DNA from 3 places in the Pseudoalteromonas sp. Scap06 genome. Region 2 is predicted to be linked to each of the others. Evidence: predicted binding sites of a transcription regulator. Region 2 holds the regulator's gene; each other region holds the start of a gene.

What was found. The regulator sigma-54, encoded in region 2, starts transcription at its own class of promoters, with help from an activator protein. The targets are predictions, from matches to a motif close to GTTGGCACGNNNNTNGNNT.
Region 1: a site for sigma-54 is predicted at 2,107-2,125, ahead of FLM47_RS04110 (P-II family nitrogen regulator). Genes of this name have one in related genera too.
Region 3: a site for sigma-54 is predicted at 5,427-5,445, ahead of FLM47_RS18050 (HAD-IIB family hydrolase). Genes of this name have one in related genera too.

Annotation. Positions count from the first base shown of each region.
Region 1 is NZ_CP041330.1:895,059-903,198, reverse strand. It holds gene mrcB (penicillin-binding protein 1B) at 1-341, opposite strand, end outside; gene FLM47_RS04115 (ammonium transporter) at 482-1,711, opposite strand; gene FLM47_RS04110 (P-II family nitrogen regulator) at 1,721-2,059, opposite strand; gene FLM47_RS04105 (response regulator) at 2,314-3,096, opposite strand; gene FLM47_RS04100 (S10 family peptidase) at 3,402-4,919, shown strand; gene FLM47_RS04095 (START domain-containing protein) at 4,968-5,660, opposite strand; gene FLM47_RS04090 (CYTH and CHAD domain-containing protein) at 5,660-7,180, opposite strand; gene FLM47_RS04085 (TIGR04211 family SH3 domain-containing protein) at 7,393-7,998, shown strand; gene FLM47_RS04080 (winged helix-turn-helix transcriptional regulator) at 8,087-8,140, opposite strand, start outside.
Region 2 is NZ_CP041330.1:422,162-430,301, reverse strand. It holds gene FLM47_RS02010 (calcium/sodium antiporter) at 1-878, shown strand, start outside; gene FLM47_RS02005 (KpsF/GutQ family sugar-phosphate isomerase) at 882-1,853, shown strand; gene kdsC (3-deoxy-manno-octulosonate-8-phosphatase KdsC) at 1,854-2,405, shown strand; gene lptC (LPS export ABC transporter periplasmic protein LptC) at 2,402-2,956, shown strand; gene lptA (lipopolysaccharide transport periplasmic protein LptA) at 2,946-3,485, shown strand; gene lptB (LPS export ABC transporter ATP-binding protein) at 3,482-4,207, shown strand; gene FLM47_RS01980 (RNA polymerase factor sigma-54) at 4,277-5,776, shown strand; gene hpf (ribosome hibernation promoting factor) at 5,803-6,090, shown strand; gene ptsN (PTS IIA-like nitrogen regulatory protein PtsN) at 6,095-6,547, shown strand; gene rapZ (RNase adapter RapZ) at 6,567-7,409, shown strand; gene FLM47_RS01960 (HPr family phosphocarrier protein) at 7,427-7,699, shown strand; gene mgtE (magnesium transporter) at 7,806-8,140, shown strand, end outside.
Region 3 is NZ_CP041331.1:576,954-585,093, reverse strand. It holds gene FLM47_RS18090 (hypothetical protein) at 1-79, shown strand, start outside; gene FLM47_RS18085 (hypothetical protein) at 219-605, shown strand; gene FLM47_RS18080 (hypothetical protein) at 730-1,119, shown strand; gene FLM47_RS18075 (hypothetical protein) at 1,232-1,546, shown strand; gene FLM47_RS18070 (GNAT family N-acetyltransferase) at 1,655-2,155, shown strand; gene FLM47_RS18065 (DUF1679 domain-containing protein) at 2,336-3,283, shown strand; gene upp (uracil phosphoribosyltransferase) at 3,418-4,050, shown strand; gene FLM47_RS18055 (uracil-xanthine permease family protein) at 4,060-5,298, shown strand; gene FLM47_RS18050 (HAD-IIB family hydrolase) at 5,447-7,186, shown strand; gene FLM47_RS18045 (hypothetical protein) at 7,179-8,140, shown strand, end outside.

The DNA of each region.
Region 1 (8,140 bases), 470 kb from region 2:
GTGTAATTTAAACGTTTAAGCTCCCATAAAACTTCTTGCTCAGATAAAAACTGCCCAGGAAAAAACGTCATTGAACGCGCATACACTTGGGCTGGAAGTTGCCATTTATTGCCTTCAAATTGGCGGGTGATTTTTGCATCAAGATAAATAAAGTAAAGTGCTACAGCGATGAAAGTCGCCAGACTCAGTTTCCAAAAAATAGAAAACAACGTTTTTAAAAATGGCCGTTTAGCCGAGCTTGCGGTTTTTTTTGCAGCACTTTTTCGCGCTGATGTTTTAGATGACTTAGTAGCGCGCTTAGTCGAGGGTTTACTGGTCGGTGTTTTCTTTTTTTCAGCCATTTAAGTGTAATACATTCCAAAGGTTGATTTAACGCGAGGAGCTTATCACATTACTCTAACACCTGAAAAATTAACCCTTCCTGAAATCAAAAAAGCCCTAACTGAGTAGGGCTTTGATTGAACACACAATACTTTTACTTTTAATTACTTCTTACTGAAACAAATTCTGGGTAAGCATCAATACCACAATCATGTTGATCCATACCGTTTAGCTCTTCCTCTTCGGTAACACGAATACCCATAGTTTGTTTTAAGACTGCCCAAACAATGAATGATGCGATAAACACAAAGCCAATGATACATAGTAAACCAATTAACTGTGCCACAAGGTTAGCCTCGGCATTAGTAACCGGCACTAATACCACACCTAATATGCCACATACACCATGCACAGAGATGGCACCTACAGGGTCGTCAATTTTCACTTTATCAAGTGCCACAATGCTTAGTACAACCAAAGACCCACCTAGTAGGCCATATAAACACGCCATTAATGGTGATGGTGATAATGGATCTGCAGTAATAACCACTAAGCCTGCAAGTGCGCCATTAAGTACCATGGTTAAATCTGCCTTACCCCATAATAATTTACATAAGAACAAGGCTGAAATTGCACCCATAGCTGCAGCAGCATTGGTGTTAAGTAGTATTTGACCTACTGCAGTTGCATTTTCTTTATCTGAAATTAATAACTGTGATCCACCGTTAAAGCCAAACCAACCCATCCATAAAATAAATGTACCCAATGTAGCAAGTGGCAAGTTTGAACCTGGAATTGGGTAAATTTCACCATTTTTACCATATTTACCTTTACGTGCACCCAGTAGAATTACACCCGCAAGCGCTGCAGCTGCACCGGTTGCATGGACAATGGCAGAACCTGCAAAATCAACAAAGCCTAATTCAGATAGGAAGCCGCCACCCCATGTCCAGTAACCTTCAATTGGGTAAATTAATCCTGTAAGTACTACTGTAAACACTAAGAAAGCCCATAACTTCATACGCTCCGCTACGGCGCCAGATACAATAGACATAGCCGTTGCAACAAATACTACTTGGAAGAAAAAATCAGACTCTAGTGAATGATCGGCGTCTGCCGCCTGACTACCTATTAGGCCACCAAATGAAGGAATTATTCCGCCTTCAACGTTGTCTACATACATAATGTTGTAACCGACCAACAAAAACATAGTACAAGCGATAGAATAAAGTGCGATATTTTTAGTTAGGATTTCTGTAGTATTTTTTGAGCGCACTAAACCAGCTTCTAACATTGCAAAACCAGCTGCCATCCACATAACTAAGATGCCAGAAATTAAAAAGTAAAACGTATCGAGCGAAAACTTCAGCTCTATAATTGTATTTTCCATGTTGCCCCCTTAAATTGCGTCATCATCAAGTTCGCCTGTACGAATACGGACGATTTGATCTAGGTCGTAAACAAAAATTTTGCCGTCACCAATTTTGCCCGTTCCAGCAACTTTGGTAATGGTTTCTACAACGCGTTGGCAATTTTCACTTCGAGTGGCAATTTCAAGTTTAATTTTAGGTATAAAGTCAACTTGGTACTCTGCACCACGGTATAACTCTGTATGACCTCTTTGACGTCCAAACCCCTTAACGTCAACCACGGTCATTCCTTCGATGCCTAAATCAGCGAGTGCTTCACGCACATCATCTAGTTTGAATGGCTTTATTATTGCACTGATCATTTTCACAAAGGCCCCCTTAGGACACTAGCTTGTTATTGTATTTGCTCTATACAATCCAACCTTTGTGCCACCTTTAAATTACAAATAAAAACAGAGGGTTATTAAATTAAATAATATAAAAAACAAAAAAGCGCACCATTTAGGTGCGCTTTTTTTAAGCAAAATACAGAATTGGTGCGAGTCGATAAATACGCAAATAATCGTCTTTAACTAACCGTTACACTCCCAAATACACATTGATAATGTATTTAAGATTAAAGTTACTCTGTCGCATCGAAAGACAAAGCCGTTTTTTGAGCATCACTTAGCCATATTGACTCCATAGTTTGCACCACTCGAAAGTGAAACTCTTCATGGGTGAAGGGTTTAGTTAAAAAGTCATTCGCACCTGATTTAATAAATCGTGCAGCAACGCCATAACTATATACATCAGCTAAACCAATAATGGCCAATTGCTCACGGCTTTTAATATTTCGAATTGCTCTAATTAATTCAAAACCATTCATACCTGATAAGTTATGGTCAGTGATCACTAAGTTGATTGCCTGATCATGCTCAAGTATATGAAGAGCTTGCGCACTATTATCAACAGTAATGACGTCAAACAATTGTTTTTCGAGCATTTGCTTAACCAAGCTACTGCTCAATAAGGAATTATCTACAACCAGCGCTTTGCGCCCCTGGTTACGCAATAACTGTGCTACAAATTTTATGGCGTAAAGATAAGAGTCGCGATTATCTTTAATGACGTAATCGATAATACCTAATTCCAGCATTTTTAAACGTGTATGTTCATCTGTTTGCGTTGTCATCACCAACGTAGGGATACCTTGCGACAGTGTAAAGCGAGTTATATCAGTATCGATTTGACCACCAACAGATAAATCAACTAACGCGAGCGAATAACTAGTTTGATTTAGTAACTTTTTACATTGAGTAAGTGACTGAGCGAAATCAACCCGCACATCAAGGTAATGAGCAGCAATATGTTTGAGTACCTGTTTTACCCTTATATTATCTTCAACAATTAAAACCCGTTGCATAAACTCCCTTTCATTTACGTTCACCCTTTATGGTAATAAACCTAAAAATAAATCACTCTCAAGCATCCATTTAAAAACAATTAAAGCGACCAATAACTTAAAAAACTTAATTAATAATTAAATTTTTTAATCGCCTTAAACTTACAGTATGGCATACACATCAAGTATATTTCGCCTGTTTGCTATGTTGAGATTAATCTTAATTACATAAACTCAACGATTATTATCGGCAGCTAGTCTCAATACTTTTGTTTTTTACTCAAATATCGCTATAACTGCAGTACATAAAATAAAAAGGGTTAGTTATGAAATTTAGTCGAAGTCTATTTTTACCCATTGCCGCAATTGCACTTACATTTACAAGTGCAACGTTTGCCGATAATCAACGCCGTATTGATATCGACAGTAAAGTAGTTACTCAGCACAAAGCAAAAATAAATAACGAACGATTTTCTTATACGGTAGCAACAGGCACACAACCGGTATGGGATAACAAGGGAGATGCCATAGCAACCCTTCAATACACTTACTACACCCGCGATAAAGTAGATGACAGAACAAAGCGTCCATTACTTATTTCATTTAATGGTGGCCCAGGCTCAGCATCGGTTTGGATGCATTTAGCTTACACCGGCCCTCGTGTTTTAAAAATTGACGACGAAGGCTACCCAATTCAACCTTATGGTGTAAAAGATAACCCTTATTCGGTTTTAGATGTAGCGGATATCGTTTATGTAAATCCTGTAAATACAGGTTATTCACGTGTTGTAGAAGATAAAGACGGTAACCTTTTACCCAAAGATAAACAAAAAGAGCTATTTTTTGGCGTTAATGCCGATATAAAGTACCTCGCAGAATGGCTTAATACTTTTGTATCTCGAAATGAACGTTGGCGCTCTCCAAAGTTTTTAATTGGTGAAAGCTATGGTACTACTCGTGTATCGGGTTTAGCACATGAGCTGCAAAATAGTCAGTGGATGTACATTAACGGTGTTGTACTCGTTTCTCCTACCGATATCGGTATTAAACGCGACGGACCAGTAAAATCAGCTAACCGCCTACCTTACTTTGCAGCTACTGCATGGTACCACAAAGCATTAAACGCCGATTTACAAGCAAAAGATTTAGACGAGCTATTACCAGAAGTTGAACAGTTTACTGTTAATGAGCTCATCCCTGCGCTTGCAAAAGGCGGCTTTATTGCGCCTGACGAAAAACGTCGTATTATTAAAAAAATGGCTGAATATGCGGGTTTATCTGAAACATTTGTTAGTCAAAACAATTTAGATATTCCAACACAGTTTTTTTGGAAAGAGTTGTTGCGTGAACGCGGACAAATGGTTGGTCGACTGGATTCGCGCTATTTAGGCATAGATAAACGCGATGCCGGTGAGTCTCCAGATTACTGGGCAGAGCTTACATCATGGCTGCACTCTTTTACCCCTGCAATTAACTACTATCTTCGTGAAGAGCTTAATTACAAAACCGATATCAAATATAACTTATTTGGTAACGTTCACCCATGGGACAGAAGCGGAAATAATACCGGTGAAAATTTACGCTTAGCCATGGCTCAAAACCCTTATTTAAGTGTAATGGTTCAGGCGGGCTATTTTGACGGTGCAACCAATTACTTTGATGCCAAGTACACCATGTGGCAATTAGATCCAAGTGGTAAAATGCAAGATAGATTAAGCTTTAAAGGCTACCGCAGTGGCCACATGATGTATCTACGTCATGCAGATTTAGAAAGTTCTAATAACGATTTACGCGAGTTTATAATGCAGTCTTTACCCAAAGACGGTGAATCCGCTAAATACTGATTAGCTTATATCCACTTAAAAAAGTGATCACTTAGGTCACTTTTTTACTTATAACTGCGGCGGTTCGGTATGTGTGCAATTACCGGTGCGAATAACGGTTGGCTTTGCTATGTACTGCTTAGTAGTGAGTATTTCAGCAAGATTTATTAGCGTCTTAAGGGTACTTTTTAGGGCGATCCGATTATTTAACCACGTGGGTATCTTACCGCCTGGTAACGCATATACCTGATAACTAATGTGCAAATTTTTCGCCTGCTGAGTTAACAGCCACATTGCATCTAAGGTGCTTATTCTTATTACCCCTTTAGTTTTAGGTAAAAAATCTGGGCGCGCGTGAATACTAAGCTGCGTTTGCAACGAACTCACCCTTGTATAGCACGAATAAGTAATCACATCTCTATTGCTAACAGGCCACGGGCTATCAATATAACTGTAAACTAAGTTTTCTGAAGGGCTTAAAATTTTGAGTAACGTGACCTTAGTAATGTTTTCTATCCAGCTAGGGGCTGTATCGGTATCACTAAGTAAAGCAACTAAATCCTCTGCGGTGACATTGCTAACCACCGTTTCAGCTTTCATTTTCAAGGTATCGTCAGTTAAACGCTGAAAATAAACACTTACCCCTTGTTTACTTTCGTAAAGTTGCCAAGATGGCTGTGAACACACATTGGTAGCAAAACACAAAAGTGAAAGAATCATGCACTTTTGCAGCAAGGTCCGGCCACAAAAGTGCTTAGTCATTAAAGCCAATAGGGTTCTGTATCAAATGAAGCATGTCGACTTTGCTCCATGGCACTAACTAAAAAGTCAGATTTTTGTTCTAACCATAGTTGTATTTTTGCCAGTTGAGCATCTTCTTGCCCGCCACACAGCTGTTTTAAATAATCAAGCGTGCTTAACTCATACATCCCATGAGAAATATCCAGCCAAGGGAGCCTAAATTCTAATCGCTCATCTTTATTAAACAGTGCCCCTAAACAGTTACCACTGAGTAAACTATTTTCTAATTGAGTGCGGAAGTTTAAGTAATCATTGCCTGCTAAGCTTTGCTCTTTAGGCAATAAGCGATGTAAGTTTTTCCAATCTTTATCAAATAAGCGATGAGCAATATCTACAATAGGTTGCTCTGCATTTTGAAGCTCTGCTTGGCTCCAATCTTTACGCCACTGCTTATTTATCAGCCACGTTGTTAAGCTCAGCAATAAACGGTTGTAGCGGGCACTATGAAAAAGCGAAAAAATATCGTCAATGCTCGGCTGTAACTCTTTTAAATCGTTTATAACTTGCGTTAACGCAGGAGCACTATTTATTTTTTTATAAAAAGCATGGCGCTTAGAGGTATAAGTTTTTAACTGAATCGCATTTTCAACCCATGCTAATTCACTTAATAACCACTTTAGCTCTGTTCTGAGGTGATCGGTACTTTCTTTACTAACAATATCGTCAAACAACCAAAAGTTGTGTCTAATTAAACTAATGCCATCGGTTACCCGCTTTAATGTTTTTAAGCTCGGCTTATCGAAGTAGCATTGCTCGTGTTTTTGCACAAAGCGAATTCCAAACCCCATAGCTTCAATAAGAGCTTGCTCTTGAGTGACTTGCTTATTAAGTTTAACAAAGCCGATTGATTTACTTGGTTGTAGCGGTGTTTCATCCGCAAGGCGATAGCCTCTTGCTGCTTTTGAATAGAGCCCTAAACGAATGCTGTTTTGGCTCACTAATATATCTGCAAAAGCAAATAGCTCCTCACGACTACCTTCAACCAGCTCGATTTCAAGCTCGCTGATGATTTCTACCTTACCTGACGCAGCAATTTCACCTTTATCTAATACCACTTCAATTTTGGCACCATTTGGGGTTTCTATTAACCACGTACGGCGAATAAAATTAGTACTAAAAATAGGGTATAGATTTTGTGATATGGCATCAATTTGCATACCGTGAGGCCAAATTGATGAATCAAACGCCATTAGATTTGGTCGGTTTGTTTCTATTGGAAGATTGTATTCTGGGCGCTGATGTAAGCCCCCGACCACTTCTCCAGCTAGCTTAATTGTTTGCTCACAGCGCTCGTCTGTACAACGCGTTCTAAAGCCAATATCGAGTGCTCTTAACTCTCTGCTTGGTGTATCATAATAAGCATTTTGCAAACTTTTAGAAGGTTTGTTTGTGACTGTTTTTGCAAATTGAGTAATTAGTGAGGGGATCAGTGGAATGACGTCATCTGATACCAAAAATTTCAGTTCTATCTCAGTATCCATTAGGCTTGCGGATTACCCTTAAAATTAATAAGTGCTCAAAATAAACAAAGCAGCCCTATATTGCAAATTTTTTAGTCATAAACACGCAAGCAAAATGCTCTGGTTACAATATCTGTCTTGCTATTAAACTATTAAATCCATACTATCTATATACTTATGCGAAATAAAAATCACGTTCACAACGGACACTGCTAGATTAACAAGGTAGATAAATGCTAAAACACTGTTTACTATGGCTGCTTTTAACAGCCGCCCCGTTTATGAGCCAAGCAGAGGAAGCTCAATCAACGTCGCCGACTAATGCTAAAACAGCTTATATAATCGATAATTTGTATACTTTCATGCGCTCAGGTGCCAGTAAAGACTATCGCTTACTTGGTTCAATAGATGCAGGTACACAACTCACTTTATTATCTGATGAACAAAATGGCTTTATAAAAGTTAAAGATGATAAAGATCGTGAAGGCTGGGTAGAAGCTAAATTCATTAGTGAATCAGCGGGTTTAAAACAACAATACCAAGCCCTCAATAATGAAATAAGCACTATGCAAAATAGACTTCGCCAAGCGCAAGTTGAGTTACCTGAGCTGCAAGAGCAAAACACACAGTTAACCGAACAAAACGCGCAACTATTAGCACAAATTAGTCAGTTACAAGGTGAGCTTTCTCAAGAACAACAACTAAAACAAGCAACCAGCGCTAAAGAAAAACGCCAGCTACTTACTTACGGTGGAGCCATTGCATTTTTAGGTTTGTTCTTAGGGATTATCTTAACTATCGTGTTATCACGAAGAAAACGCTATGAAGGTTGGGCATAAGCTTAACTTAATATAGCAGGCATAAAAAAAGCATCATATGATGCTTTTTTTATGCCTGCTATATTTTATCTTTAAAAAAATACCTGCGTTATATATCTAAACGAAGCCCAGGGTCTTGTTTGATTTTTTCTATTACCATGTA
Region 2 (8,140 bases):
AAAACTTTGGCGTACCAACATTAATTGTAGGTTTAACAGTGGTAGCTATGGGCTCATCGGCCCCTGAAATGATGGTATCCGCTTCGGCTGCTTTGGCAAATAAAACCGATACAGCCGTAGGTAATGCAGTTGGTTCAAACATCACTAACATATTATTAGTATTAGGTATTACAGCGCTTTTAAGACCGCTTTCAGTCTCTTCAAGTACATTAAAACGAGAAATTCCACTGGTATTATTGGTGTCTATCGCTACTTGGTATATTTTTTCAGATAACTACTTTTCGTTTTTTGAAGGCGCAGCCTTACTCTTTGGTTTTGTTGTTTTTATTGGTGGACTTATTTTTGTATCACTGCGAGCAAAAAACCAAGACGACCCCTTTGTTAGCGAAGCCTGTGATGAAGTACCTGATAATGTCCCAACCAAAAAAGCCGTTTTTTGGTTAGTCGTCGGAATGATTTTACTTCCTGTTAGCTCACACTTTTTAGTTGGCTCAGCCGTTGATATTGCAAAATATTTTGGCTTAAGTGACTTAGTAATTGGTTTAACCATAATAGCCATAGGCACCAGCCTACCTGAACTTGCTGCTTCCATTGCGGGTGTTCTTAAAAATGAAGATGATCTAGCACTGGGTAACATTGTTGGCTCAAATATTTTTAATATTCTCGCGGTGTTACCGCTGGCAGGATTAATTAACCCATCAGTTATTGACGCATCAGTAGCTAACCGTGATGTTTTAATTATGATCGGTGCAACCTTGGCACTTATTGCTATGTCATTGAACTTTAGAGGTCAAAGACGTATCAATAGACTAGAAGGTGGCGTACTCATCGTCGCATTTATGATTTACCAAGGTTATATTTTTAGTCAAGTAGGGTGATCCATGGCAACGCTAAATTTTATTCAACAAGGCTTGCGCGTCCTTGATATAGAACGTCAAGCACTCAGCGATATCGCACAATACGTTAATGAAAGCTTTGATCAAGCGTGCCAATTAATGTACGACTGCTCAGGCCGTATTATTGTTATTGGTATGGGTAAGTCGGGCCATATCGGTAATAAAATAGCAGCCACTTTAGCGAGTACTGGTAGCCCCGCATTTTTTGTACATCCTGGTGAAGCGAGTCATGGCGATTTAGGTATGATTACATCAAATGATGTGGTTATGCTTATATCTAACTCTGGCGAAACCAGTGAAGTGCTTAATATTATTCCGGTATTAAAACGCATTGGCGCAAAAATGATTGCTATGACAGGCAACGAAACGTCAACCATGGCAACATTGGCAAATGTGCATGTGTGTATTAAAGTTGAACAAGAAGCCTGCTCATTAGGCTTAGCGCCAACAGCAAGTACCACAGCAACACTCGCTATGGGCGATGCTATGGCGGTAGCATTATTAGAAGCCCGTGGTTTTACCGCTGATGATTTTGCACTGTCGCATCCAGGTGGCAGTTTAGGCAAACGCTTACTCTTAACCTTAAAAGATGTAATGCACAGCGGTATTCACACGCCTATTATTAATGAAACGCAAACCATTAAAGACGCCTTAATTGAAATGTCAGCCAAAGGGCTTGGCATGACCGCTATTATAAATAGTAATCAGCAATTATCGGGGTTGTTTACCGATGGTGATTTACGCCGTATTTTAGAGCAACGTATTGATATACACAGCACAGAAATTAATGTTGTGATGACAAAGTCATGTACAACAGCCACACAAGACATACTCGCGGCTGAAGCACTGAACATTATGGAACAAAAACGTATTAATGGTTTAATTGTGATTAATGAGCATAATCAGCCCATTGGCGCACTAAATATGCAAGACTTACTAAAAGCGGGGGTGCTATAAATGCAGTTTGAAGATCTTTATCAGCCGTTAAGTGATGATGCAAAAGCGCGCGCAAAAAAAATAAAATTATTAATTTGCGATATTGATGGTGTATTTTCTGATGGACGTATTTATCTTGGCAACCAAGGTGAAGAGCTCAAAGCATTTAATACTAAAGACGGGTTTGGCATTAAAGCCCTTATTAATAGTGGTTTTGAAGTTGCCGTGATCACAGGTCGTCACTCAAAAATAGTTCAACAACGTATGAGCAATTTAACCGTACAACATATATACCAAGGCCAAGAAGACAAACTCATTGCCTATCAAGAATTAAAACAAAAATTAGCGCTCAGCGATGAGCAAATAGCTTACATTGGTGACGATGGCCCTGACATGCCAGTGATGGAAAAAGTCGGGTTTGCAGTAGCCGTAAACGACGCCCACCCACTGATTAAACGTTTATCGCATTATGTCACTCAGTTGCCAGGCGGCTTTGGCGCAGTAAGAGAGTTAACAGATTTACTGATGCTTGAAAACAATAAGCCACTTACTAGCCAAGGAACCAGTTCATGAATGTAGCTCGCATAATACTGAGCATCTTATTCATAAGCTGTATGGTTTGGCTTTGGTATCCTTATTTTTCTCAGGTAGATATTATTGCGGATGAACAAACTCAAACTATTGCTAAGCCTGATTACACTGCGATTGAGCTAAAACAAACCGCTTATAATGAGCAAGGTAAAATAAGCCACAAAGTAACTGCGGTAAAAATGGAGTTATACCAACAACTTGGTTTTACCTTTTTTGAAAAACCTATATTTACGTTATACAACGAGCAGCAAACATGGCGTATTAACGCTGATGAGGCCACCCTCTACGACGATCGTCAACTCGTATTAGAGGGCAATGTAAAAGCGCTAAATTTAGCCGATAACGCCATGATCGATACGATCACAGCCGATAGCATCAATGTAGATATAAAACTACTCACTATGCAGTCAGAGCAGCCTGTCGTTATTACAGGACCTAATTTAAAAATCACAGGTAAAGGCCTTGAGGCCGATTTAAAAACCGAAGTGATTAAACTTATTAACCATACGCGAACCCTATATTATGACCAATAACCTATTTAAAATTCTAATTGTTCCTTCATTACTGATTGCATTTCATAGCCATGCAGAGGAAACCGTTGAAGCTCCTGCTGCTAATCAAATTTCAATTAGTGCTGACAGACAAGAAGGTCAATTAAAAGAAAACGTGGGCATTTTTGAGAAAAATGTTGAAATTATTCATGGTAATCGCCGCATTAACGCTGACCGTTTAGAAGTACATAAACGTGATGACTTAGGTGAGAATAAGCAACTTTTAATTGCCACAGGCAGCCCTGCTTATTTTGAAGAAACACAAGCTGATGGCACCATTATGAGCGCCAGTGCGAATGAAGTGCGTTACGATGTTTCGCAGCGTTTTTTAACCTTAATCGGCGAAGCCAGTATTGCTCAAGCAGGTCAAAAAATAACTGCTAAAAGTATCACCTACGATATAGAGCAGCAGTTAATTAGCGCAGAAAAAGACGAAAACTCAACAGACCGTGTACACACTATTTTAGTCCCTGTTGAAAACAAAAAAGAAGACGATAAAGGCCAACCATGAGCACATTAAAAGCAGAGCTATTAGCGAAAAGCTATAAAGGCCGTGAAGTGGTGAAAAACGTTGGCCTAGAGGTTGAAGCTGGCAGCATTGTCGGCTTACTTGGCCCCAATGGCGCAGGTAAAACCACGACTTTTTACATGATTGTAGGCCTTGTACCGAGCGATAAAGGCAAAATATCAATCGATGATCAAGATATCACTTTATTACCAATGCACAGCCGAGCTCGCCTAGGGATAGGATATTTACCACAAGAATCATCGATTTTTAGAAAGCTGACGGTCTACCAAAACTTAATGGCTATTTTAGAAACACGCAAAGAGCTTAATAAGCAGCAACGTGAAGATACCTTAAATAATTTACTTGATGAATTTAGTATTCAACATATTCGTGACAGCCAAGGTATGGCCCTATCAGGTGGTGAGCGCCGCCGTGTTGAAATTGCGCGAGCATTAGCAGCAAATCCTAAATTTATACTATTAGACGAACCCTTTGCAGGGGTTGATCCTATCTCTGTATTAGATATTAAAAAAATTATAGAACACCTTAAAAATCGAGGAATTGGCGTATTGATCACAGATCACAACGTACGCGAAACTCTTGATGTTTGTGAAAAAGCCTACATAGTTTCTCATGGAGAGTTAATTGCATCAGGCACTCCAGAATATGTATTAAACGATAAAACGGTACGCGATGTTTATTTAGGCGAGCAGTTCAAGCTCTAATATGTGTGTTATTACACTAAGCATCTGCTAATATTAATTATACTAATTTAAAAGGATTGTTAGAGATAAATGAGGCAATCATTACAGCTGCGCATGGGCCAGCAACTTACAATGACTCCACAGTTGCAACAAGCAATTCGCTTATTGCAACTCAGTACATTGGATCTCCAGCAAGAAATTCAAGAAGCGCTCGATAGCAATCCCTTGCTTGAAGTTGAAGAACAAGATTACAGTGAAGATGCTGCGGGTAAAAACGAACAAAAAGCCGATATCGAAGAATCAACGCTAAGTGCTTCAGCTGATGAAAAACCTAGCGAATATGAGCAAGATAGCGGCGAAGCCATGACCAAAGACACCATTAGCGATGATATGGCAATGGATGTTACATGGGATGAATACATGAGCGCAGCACCTGCCTCTTCATCAGGACCAATGCCTGAAGATGAATCAATTTATCAAGGCTCTTCAACTGAAACGCTACATGAATATTTAATGTGGCAATTGCAACTGACACCGTTTAGCCCTACTGATGAAGCCATCGCGATTGCTATCGTAGAAGCCGTGGACGATTCGGGCATTTTAACTCTTAGCTGTGAAGAAATATTAGAGAGCTTTAATCAAGAGAACGACATAGAAGATGAAGTTGAACTTGATGAAATAGAAGCGGTATTAAAGCGTATTCAGCTATTTGATCCGGTAGGAATAGCCGCGCGTAGTTTACAAGAGTGTTTGTGTATTCAATTGAATCAGTTTGATCAAGACACGCCTTTTTTAAACGAAACAAAAATGATCTTAACTGATCACATTGATTTATTGGCTGCGCGTGATTATCGCACGTTAATGAAGAAAACTAAGCTCAAAGAAGATGAGCTTAAAGAGGTCATGACGTTAATTCACACCCTTAGCCCAAAACCGGCAGACACTATCGTTAGAGAAGAGTCAGAGTACGTTATTCCTGATGTGTCGGTTAAAAAAGTGAAAGGCCGTTGGGTGGTTGAACTAAACCCAGATAGCATGCCTAAAATTAGGGTAAACAGCCAATATGCAGCTATGTCTCGTACGGTCAAATCAAGTGGCGATAGCCAGTTCATTCGCTCACACTTACAAGAAGCTAAATGGTTTATAAAAAGCTTAGAGAGTAGAAACGACACGCTGCTTAAAGTAACCAACTGTATTGTGCAGCAACAACAGGCCTTTTTTGAACATGGTCCTGAGGCGATGAAGCCTATGGTACTTAATGACGTAGCCGAAATGGTAGAAATGCACGAGTCGACTATTTCACGTGTTACTACGCAAAAATACATGCATACACCACGCGGTATTTTTGAGCTTAAATATTTCTTTTCCAGCCATGTAAGCACTGAAAATGGTGGTGAATGTTCTTCAACAGCAATACGCGCATTAATTAAAAAATTAATCGCTGCAGAAAACTCAGCTAAACCATTGAGTGATAGCAAAATTGCAGATATATTGGCTGAGCAAGGAATTAAAGTAGCAAGGAGAACTATTGCAAAGTATCGCGAATCTCTAGCTATTCCCCCGTCAAATCAACGTAAAAGTTTGATTTAAGGCGTACAACAAAGAGGAAAATGTTTATGCAACTGAATTTAACTGGTCGCCATGTAGATATTACCGACTCGCTTAGAGACTACGTAAATAGTAAATTTTCGAAGTTACAGAGGCACACTGATCACATAACGAATGTGCACGTTATTCTCGATGTAGAAAAACTAAACCAAAAAGCCGAAGCAACCGTTCATGTTAGTGGCGCTGAGATTTTTGCTTCTACTGAACACCAAGATATGTATGCCGCTATAGACTCGCTGATTGACAAGCTAGATCGTCAAGTAATTAAACACAAAGAGAAACTTGCTCGACACTAACACTATGAAACTAAGCTCACTTATCTGTCAGGACTGCAGTAAAGCTGCGGTCCTTTTTAATAGTAAAAAAAGAATTTTAGAATTTATCAGTGAATTGGCTCACAATAAACTGCCCTATTTAGCTCAACAAGATATTCTTAATGCATTAACAGCAAGAGAAAAACTAGGGAGCACAGGTATAGGCCGAGGAATTGCAATTCCTCATGGTCGTATGAGTGGTGTACAAGAGCCTCTTGCACTTATATTAGTGAGCGAAGCGGCTATTAATTTTGATGCAATAGATAATCGACCGGTCGACATTTTTGTTGCCTTAATTGTACCCGACGGTGACAATAAGCAGCATTTAAAAACCTTAGCCACTATAGCTGAAAAGCTCAACGATAAAGAATTTTGTAAGCAATTACGGGCGGCAAAATCCGACAATGAGCTGTACCAGATCATTGTAAGTCAACCGTAGCAATAATAAAGGGTGATAAATGGAATTAATAATTATAAGTGGTCGCTCAGGTTCTGGTAAATCTGTTGCGTTACGCGTTGTTGAGGATTTAGGTTATTATTGTGTAGATAATATACCTTTAAATTTATTACCTTCTCTTGTTCGTAGTGTTTCCGACAGCTACAATAAAATAGCTGTAAGTGTTGATGTGCGTAACTTACCTAAAGAACAACAACAGTTTAATGAAATCATTGAATATTTGCCTGGTTTTACTAAGCCAACGGTGTTTTATTTAGACAGTGACGATCAAACCTTAATCAAACGCTTTTCAGAAACACGCCGTCTTCATCCTCTTTCTATTGATTCTCTGCCACTTGATTTAGCAATAAAAAAAGAAAAACAACTCCTTGATGTACTCATTAATCGTGCCGATTATATGATTGATACCACAGGCTTAAGTGTGCATCAGCTTGCTGAGTCTATCCGTGAAAAAATACTCGGTAAAAAAGACAAACAACTGATCATTACCTTTGAGTCATTTGGCTTTAAACACGGTATACCTAAAGAAGCCGATTATGTATTTGACGCTCGCTTTTTACCAAACCCACATTGGGAGCCTGAACTTAAGCCGCTTACAGGGCTAGATCAACCAGTAAAAGACTACTTAGCCAGTCACAGCATAGTACAAAAGTTTACATGGCAAATTCAAACATTCGTGCAAACATGGCTGCCTCATTTAGAAAGAAATAACCGTAGCTATTTAACCATTGCCATTGGCTGTACCGGTGGTCAGCATCGCTCGGTTTACTTAGCGCAAACTATAGGTGAAAGTTTTGCAATGAGTCATCCTAATGTGAAAATTCGCCACCGAGAACAAGAATAAAGCTTGAGAGAATATTAATGCGGTTAGAAAGTACATTTTTAATAAAAAACAAATTAGGCCTGCATGCCAGAGCGGCTACTGTGCTGGCACAGCTTTCTGTGCAATTTGATGCCTCAATCACGTTATTTCAAGACGATAAACAAGCCGCTGGCGACAGTGTACTAGCTCTTATGCTACTCGAAAGCAGTCAAGGCAAAGAAGTTAGGGTAGTATGTGAAGGCCCTGACGCAGAACCTGCACTTAATGCAATTGGTGAGCTCATTGATCAACGATTTAATGAGCAAGAGTAATCCTGCTCATAAGCTAAGGTTAATAGTGGTTGAGGTAGTTTACTGATATAAAGTAAGATAAAGCGATACCCCATCATCGTGTAATAAAATTTAATTAAGGACGCCAATGCCTGAAGCTTTAGAACAAGATATTCCACTACAACAACTAAAACAGGTGACTAAGTCACTAAATAGTGGTCAATTTGTTCAAGTTAGGCGCATGCTAGCAAAAACGGCACCTTGTGATACCGCACTTCTTTTAGAATCATCTCCCCATAAAATTCGTCGTATGCTCTGGCAACTGGTTGATCCCGATGTGCAGGGTGATGTACTTGAAGAGCTCTCTGAAGACGTACGTTTGGGCATTATTGCGCAAATGGCACCTGAGCACATTGCTGCTGCAACAGAAGACATGGGCCATGATGATTTAGGGGAAGTACTACGTAGCCTACCAGACACCGT
Region 3 (8,140 bases), on a different replicon from region 2:
TGAGACACTATCGTTAACTATCAACTTTGGAGAAAGTAAGTTTCCTTTGCTATCAATCTATTCAAGGTCTGGCAAATAACAAGTACATCAAGGTGCTCGCAAACTTGCTAGGATATCAAAACTACACGGGGATTGAGTTTGGTGCTCTGCATAATTTAACCAAATTGCTGTTACGTTTTTGTGCCCTATATGTGGGTTTGTGTGTACAAGGAGGCAAAGTGAATAGCAGACATATTTTATTACTCGTTATCATCTTATTTATAACTGGTTGTACTAGGTCAGGCCAACTTTATTATATTGATGCTAAAGGTAATGAGAAACTTGGTTGTGATGTAGAATTTATAGGTATGCCAAGTGTTGATAAATTTGCTGTTGAATATACTTTAAGCCTTTGCGCTAAAAGCATTGTTAAAAAAGGCGGTGTGATCCAGGAAGAACACCTTTTAATGATTGATACAGCTATTCCCTTAGCTCCATGTGAAAAGGCTTGGAGTCACGAATTAGCTAAGCAACGATATCAGGCTAAAAAGTTAACTAAGAAAGAGTATGGCTATATTGTTGCAAATATAGATTTAGGTTTAGCAACAGTCAATAACTGCACATAACAGGCGCTTTAAGCGCGGGCTGCTAACAGCTGACTCAGCTTCGCTACATACACTTTAGCCAACAATTATCAGCCCTTTATGCGGGCTTTAGGTTTTTATCAAAATATGGAGTTTTATTCTAATTATGGAAAAATCAGTTCAAGTCAAAAATAATGAAGATAGTACAGAGAAATCTCGAAGTGTAGAAAAAAATAAAATCCAAAATGAAACTATTACAACAGAGCTACATTTTGAGTTGTTAAAACAGTATGCATGGCTATCATCAGCAATAATAGGTGCTATTGTTATACTTATTCAATTAAAAGTACTTACCTTTGGCTCCAAGGTTTATATTCCTTTAGGTTGTTTTTGTTTTTCAATTCTTAACTCTTTAATTGCTCAAGACTATATAGTTGAGTCATTAACAAAAGGTAAAACTATTTATGATATCTCTAAAAAAGTATATATATTACGCAACTTATCTGTATTTGGTTTAGGGCTTGGCGTAGGGTTACTTGCTAATAGCTTTATTTAGACAACAAACACATTAAGCAGGATAAAACAGTTGGCTTTTGTTCCTGCGTCGCTAATTTTGCCAATTATTTTATTGCCTCTAATGGGGTGTTAAATACCTAAATGGAGTTTAGATGAATATTCAAGTTTTTAGACCAAAACAATTTGTAGATATGGCAAGAGACTATAAGTTGTTTGCGGATGACGTAGAAGTTGCCACTATAAAAAGAGGAGTTACGCAAACAGTAAACATCCCTGATTCAACTAAAACTATTCAAGCGAAAATAGATTGGTGTTCAAGCCAAACTTTTCCTGTAGCCTCAATTACTGACAAAGGAATTATTATTAAAAATTCTTTTGGTAGTAATATATTCAAATTGCTTTTTTTAACTATTTATTATGTCAGTTTCGGTAAAAGCAAATACTTATCGGTAACAAACGGTATTTAGCATGATCATTAAACGGACAATGCTCTTCCCCCGTTCTAGTGAACACATCCTCATCAATTTAATTAACAATTTTAAGTCTGTTGTTTGGCGAAATGATTAGAGGTTCATATGGTGTTTGAAAAACTGGCTAAACATCATGCTAGTCAACTGTTAGATTTTGAATTAGAAAATAAGCAATGGTTTGAAACGCTAATTGAGCCTAGAGCTAAGTCGTTTTATTCAATAAAAGGTGTTACCGAGCACATTGATTTATTAATTAATCAAATGAATGAAGGCACTGGTTATAGTGGGGTATTACTTCAAAATAACATTATAGTTGCACGAGCAAATATTAAGGACGTCTCAAATAATGAAGCGTTTGTTGGCTATCGTGTGGCTGAAGCTTTTACTTCTAAGGGGGCTGCTAGTTTTTGTTTGTCACAGCTTATAAATATTGCTCAAAGTAAATTTAATATTACTCAGCTGAAAGCGTTGGTCTTGGAAAATAATCCCGCATCAATGCGTGTACTAAAAAAATTTGGTTTTCAAGCCATAAATACAAATGTAAACGCTATAACTATAAATGGTAGGCGACTAAGTTGTATAGAGTTCTGTGCAAAATACGCATGACAAGCTGCTTTTTGTGGTATGACTAATTTGGCCATCCATTCAAAAACTAGCATTCGTTTTTTATATACTGGTTTGTGTAAAACCATATGAACTTATTTATTAAGAGCTTTGTTTTAAGACCTTTTATTTAAAACACCGTCTAATGTTAAACTAACTAAAATTTAGCAACCTAATATGGCTATGTCTTTTTATCTTCCATTACTTACCCCGTATTTTGAGCGTGTAGCCATTGGCAAAACCCTAACCTCGCTTTGGAGTGGCTGTGGCCAAATTGTGAAGTGCCAACTTGATGAGCAAGCCTGTGTGATTAAAGCGATTAAAGTACCCGATCACATTAATCACCCTAAAATTAAACAAAGCAACTTTGCACTGACTAGGAAGCGTGACTCTTATCACGTTGAATATACGTTTTATCAGCAATTTAGCCATAAGCTGCCCAAGCAAGCTGCAGCTATTGAATGCATTAAAGCAATCAACATGGGCGATGAGTTTGCCTTGGTGTTTAAAGATTTTTCAAAGCAGGGGTACAGCCAAGCAACCACCGAGAATATAAAAGCCATATTAAAGTGGTTGGCACATTTTCATGCCTTTCATTTAAATACAAAGTTTGATGGTTTATGGGCGCAAGGAAGCTATTGGCATTTGGGTACACGCCCTGATGAATTTAATAACTTACCTGAAAAGTCCGATATTAAACAGGCTGCATCACTGTTAAGCGGCGCATTAAAGCAGTGTGATTATAAAACGTTAATTCATGGTGATGCCAAGCTTGCTAACTTTGCCGCTAATAGCCAAGGGCATATTCTCGGTTACGATTTTCAATATGTGGGTGCGGGTGTTGGGGTGATTGATGTAATGTATTTTATGACCAGCTGTATGGATGATTCTGAGCTTCATAAACACGCACAGAGCTACCTTGATTATTATTTTAGCCAATTGAAGCAAGCTCTGAGTGACTATCAACCACACATTAATGCTGATGATGTTGTTACACAATGGGCTCATTTATGGCCAGTGGCATGGGCAGACTTTTATCGGTTTTTACTTGGGTGGAGTCCAGAACACAAAAAGATTAACAGCTACATGCATGATCAGGTAAATAATTGGTTAGCGAGTAACAACTCATAAACACAAAAAATCTTTATAGTTGTGGCTAAATTAAATATTTTGGCACGAACTATGAAATCAAGGCTAAAATTAACAGTCAAACGGCCTGTTTTAATATAAAATACGTCAAATTTTTTATCACTAGGTTTATTACTATGGCTATTCACGTTATTTCTCATCCCCTTGTTCAACATAAGTTAGGTTTAATGCGCGCGCATGGAATTAGCACGAAAAGTTTTCGCGAGTTGTGTTCAGAAGTGGGCACATTATTAACTTACGAAGCCACTAAAAACCTAGAATTAGAAGATAACGAAATTACAGGCTGGGACGGTAATAAACTTAAAGTTGAGCACATTAAGGGTAAAAAAATTACCGTGGTGCCAATTTTACGTGCGGGCCTTGGTATGATGGACGGCGTAATGTCGTTACTCCCAGCGGCTAAAGTGAGTGTAGTGGGTTTAGAGCGTAACGAAGAAACTCTTGAGCCAGTACCCTACTTTGAAAAACTAGTGGGTAATATTGATGAGCGTTTAAGCTTAGTGATTGACCCAATGCTGGCTACTGGTGGCTCTATGATCGCCACCATTGATATGCTTAAAAAAGCGGGCTGTAAAGAAATTAAAGTAATCGTACTGGTTGCTGCACCTGAGGGCGTTGAAAAAACATTAGCCGCTCACCCTGATATTGAGATTTTTACTGCCTCAGTTGATAGCCATTTAAATGAAAAGGGTTACATTATCCCAGGGCTTGGCGATGCAGGTGACAAAATTTTCGGTACGGTTTACTAAGGTTTAGCAGTGCAAAATAATTCTACATTTTCTATAAAAACTATTCTAACCGGTGCCCAAATGCTGTTTGTTGCATTTGGTGCGTTGGTACTAGTGCCAATATTAACTGGCCTAGATCCTAGCGTAGCCTTGTTTACCGCTGGTTTAGGTACTTTGTTGTTTCAATTTGTGACTAAAGGCCAAGTGCCTATTTTTTTAGCTTCGTCATTTGCGTTTATTGCGCCCATTATTGCCTCAGTACAAATGTGGGGTATACCCGCCACTATGGGGGGGTTAATGGCGGCGGGCTTTACTTATATGCTATTAAGTTTATTAGTGAAGTTTAAAGGCACAAAAACCTTGCATAAAATTTTGCCGCCAATTGTGGTAGGCCCAGTCATTATGGTGATTGGTCTAGCGCTTGCGCCTGCGGCGGTTAATATGGCGATGGGTAAAAGTGGCGATGGTGGCACACAAATTATTGCCTACGACAGCGCTATTATTATCTCTATGTTCTCATTGCTCGTTACTTTAGTGTTTGCCGTGTGGGGTAAAGGGGTATTTAAATTAATACCTATTTTAGCCGGTGTTGTTGCCGGTTACACGCTATCGTTATTTATGGGTATAGTGCAATTTGAAGCCGTAAGTAATGCACAGTGGTTAGCTGTGCCAAACTTTGTGTTACCAGAGTTTAAATGGCAAGCCATATTATTTATGGTGCCGGTGGCAATTGCGCCTGCTATTGAACACATTGGCGACATGATGGCAATTAGCCAAGTTACAAAAAAAGACTATTTGAAAAAACCAGGACTACATCGCACCTTATTTGGTGATGGTTTAGCTACTTCTGCCGCATCCTTATTTGGCGGCCCACCGAACACCACTTACTCAGAGGTAACTGGTGCGGTAATGCTTACTAAAAACTTTAACCCTAAAGTAATGATGTGGACTGCCATTATCGCAATTTGCTTAGCATTTGTTGCTAAAATGGGCGCTAGTTTGCAAACCATTCCGGTGCCAGTAATGGGCGGAATAATGATTTTATTATTTGGCTCTATTGCGGTTATTGGTTTAAACACCTTAGTTAAATCGGGCGATGACTTAAGTGAACCGCGTAATTTAAGTATTGTGGCACTTATTTTAATTTGTGGTATTGGTGGTATGTACATAGGTAGTAGTGAGTTCAGCCTAGAAGGTGTGAGCTTATGTGCTATTTTAGGCATAGTATTAAACTTAGTATTACCCAAAGCACAGAGCAACCAGAGTTAAGTTTGCACTGTGGTTAAAAATATTGCACCAAAAAAGCGCATTTTAAATGCGCTTTTTTTTTAACCTACTAAAAAGTAACAATAAATAATATTGGTCTAGTAACTGCATTTCCTTAGTCATACCCTATAGTTGACTCAGGGATTGTTATATGGAGACCAAGAGTGTGGATATAAATGCTTTTTTAGTAAAACACCAACTGCCGTTGAAATATCAGTATATTAGCGAGCAGTATTTTTCTGCTATTGCGCAGGACATTCTAACCAGTAAAAAAACAGCCCCTATATTTGTCGCAATTAATGGCTGCCAAGGCTCAGGAAAAACCACACTTGGTGATTATTTAGTAACTTGGTTTAGCCAAAATACCCACCTAAACTGTGTTGCGCTTTCTATTGATGACTTTTATTTATCAACTCAAAAACGCCAACAGTTAGCGCAAGATGTGCATTGTTTATTCGCCACTAGAGGCGTTCCGGGTACACATGATGTTGCGCTGATGGATAAAACCATTAGCCGTTTATTAAATACTGAAGTAAATGTACCGCTGCCGCGTTTTGATAAGCAACAAGATGAACCCGTAGCAAAAAATAAATGGTTAACTAATAGTCAGCCGATCGATGTTGTTATTTTAGAAGGGTGGTGTGTAGCCAGTGAACCACAGCAGCCTTTTACTTTAGTTGAGCCTATTAACGAGCTAGAAAAATCATACGATCAACAAGGGTTATGGCGTCGCTGTATTAACAGCTGTTTAGCCAATGAATATAAAACCGTTTTTGATAAAATCGATTACACAATTATGCTCAAAGCCCCGAGTTTTGATGATGTGTTTGCGTGGCGCCAAGAGCAAGAACACAAGTTAATTGCCAAACAAGGGCAGGGCGCAGGCACTATGACTGATGAGCAGTTATTGTGGTTTATTTCTCATTTTGAACGCATCACGCGTGAAAACCTCAACACCCTTAGTGCTAAAGCAAATGCACTTATAGAGCTCGATAGTAATCGAGATGTAACTGCGATGGTGCTTACAAGCGATAGTATTATACAACCTATCATTTTTACCGATTTAGATGGCACATTACTCAATCACAGAGATTACAACACCGATGCGGTAGATACCTTATTACAAGAGCTGCAATACAGCGGTGTACCTGTGGTATTTAATACCAGCAAAACATTTAGTGAAGTAGTGGCACTGCAACAAGCGCTTAATATTACACAGCCTTTCATTGTTGAAAATGGCTCGGCTGTTTATATTCCTAAAAATTACTTTAATCTCAGGCCAATTGGCTGCAGCGAATACCAAGGCTACTGGTGTTACTCGTTTGCTGCACCCATTAGCAATTTATGGACTGATTTAAAACGCTTAAAAAAAGACTACGGCGACCAATATAGTTTGTTTAGTGAGCTGACCAGTGAGCAGGTAATGAAAATGACAGGATTAAACCAGCTACAAGCAACGCAAGCACAAACCCGTCAATACTCAGATCCGCTCTACTGGCATGGCGATGAGCAGCAACTAAATGAATTTATCAATGCGATATCAGTATATGGCTACGAGGTTAAAGTAGGCGGGCGCTTTGTTCACATTGGAAAAAATACCGATAAAAGCATGGCTCAGCAGTGGTTAGTGCAGCAGTTTAACGCGCAGTTTACTAAAGCGCTGAGCATTATTGCGCTAGGGGATAGTGAAAACGATAAGCAAATGCTAGAAGAGGCTGATATCGCCATTATCATTACCAATCCAGAGAGTAAAAAGCCAGTTAAATTAACTTATAACAAAGCGCGCTATTCTCAATTGCCGGCACCACTAGGGTGGGTTGAAGAAATTACAGCACTACCTTGTATTAACAGTATTTTACCCAGTTCTGAGGAGTATAGTTTACATGGCTGATTTTTATCAAAATGGCATTATTACAACACTACATAACATTGCTAATAGACCCGTAGACGATTTAGAAAAAGAGTTGCTTGGCTTTAGTAAACAGCGACCAATGGGGCTTATATTGCCTTCATTATTTAGTGAGTTAGAAGGCCCTGCTTTACAAAACATTGTCAAAGAGCTGCAACAAGTACCGTATTTATCGCAAATAACTATAGGCTTAGACAGAGCCGACGAAAGCCAGTATCGCTATGCATTGAACTTTTTTAAATCGCTCGATCAAAACCATAAAGTGTTGTGGAACGATGGCCCACGTTTGCAGGCGCTCGATAAAGAGCTTCAAGCTTTAGGTGTGGCGCCACGTGAGCTCGGTAAAGGCCGTAATGTGTGGTATTGCATGGGCTATAAACTCGCTACCGCGGAGGTTGAGTCAATAGCACTACATGATTGCGATATTTTAACTTATGACCGAGGCTTATTAGCGCGATTAATTTATCCCGTTGCGCATCCTCGATTTAACTATGAATTTTGTAAAGGCTTTTACCCGCGTACTGCCAATGGAAAAATAAATGGTCGAGTATCGCGTTTACTGGTTACTCCGTTATTACGCTCGTTTAAAACCATATTAGGCAGCAGAGACTACCTTGAGTATATGGACTCGTTTCGTTACCCATTAGCCGGTGAATTTTCGTTTAGACGCGATGTATTAAACGATATTCGTATTCCTAGTGACTGGGGATTAGAAATTGGCGTATTAAGCGAGATGTACCGTAATTACTCCCATAACCGCCTATGCCAAGTTGATATTGCCGATAACTACGATCATAAACACCAAGAATTATCGCTGGACGACCAAACCGCTGGCCTTTCTAAAATGTCTATTGATATAACCAAAGCGTTATTTAGAAAGCTAGCGACCCAGGGGGTTACCTTTACCAGCGAAACCATTCGCTCATTAAAAGCGAC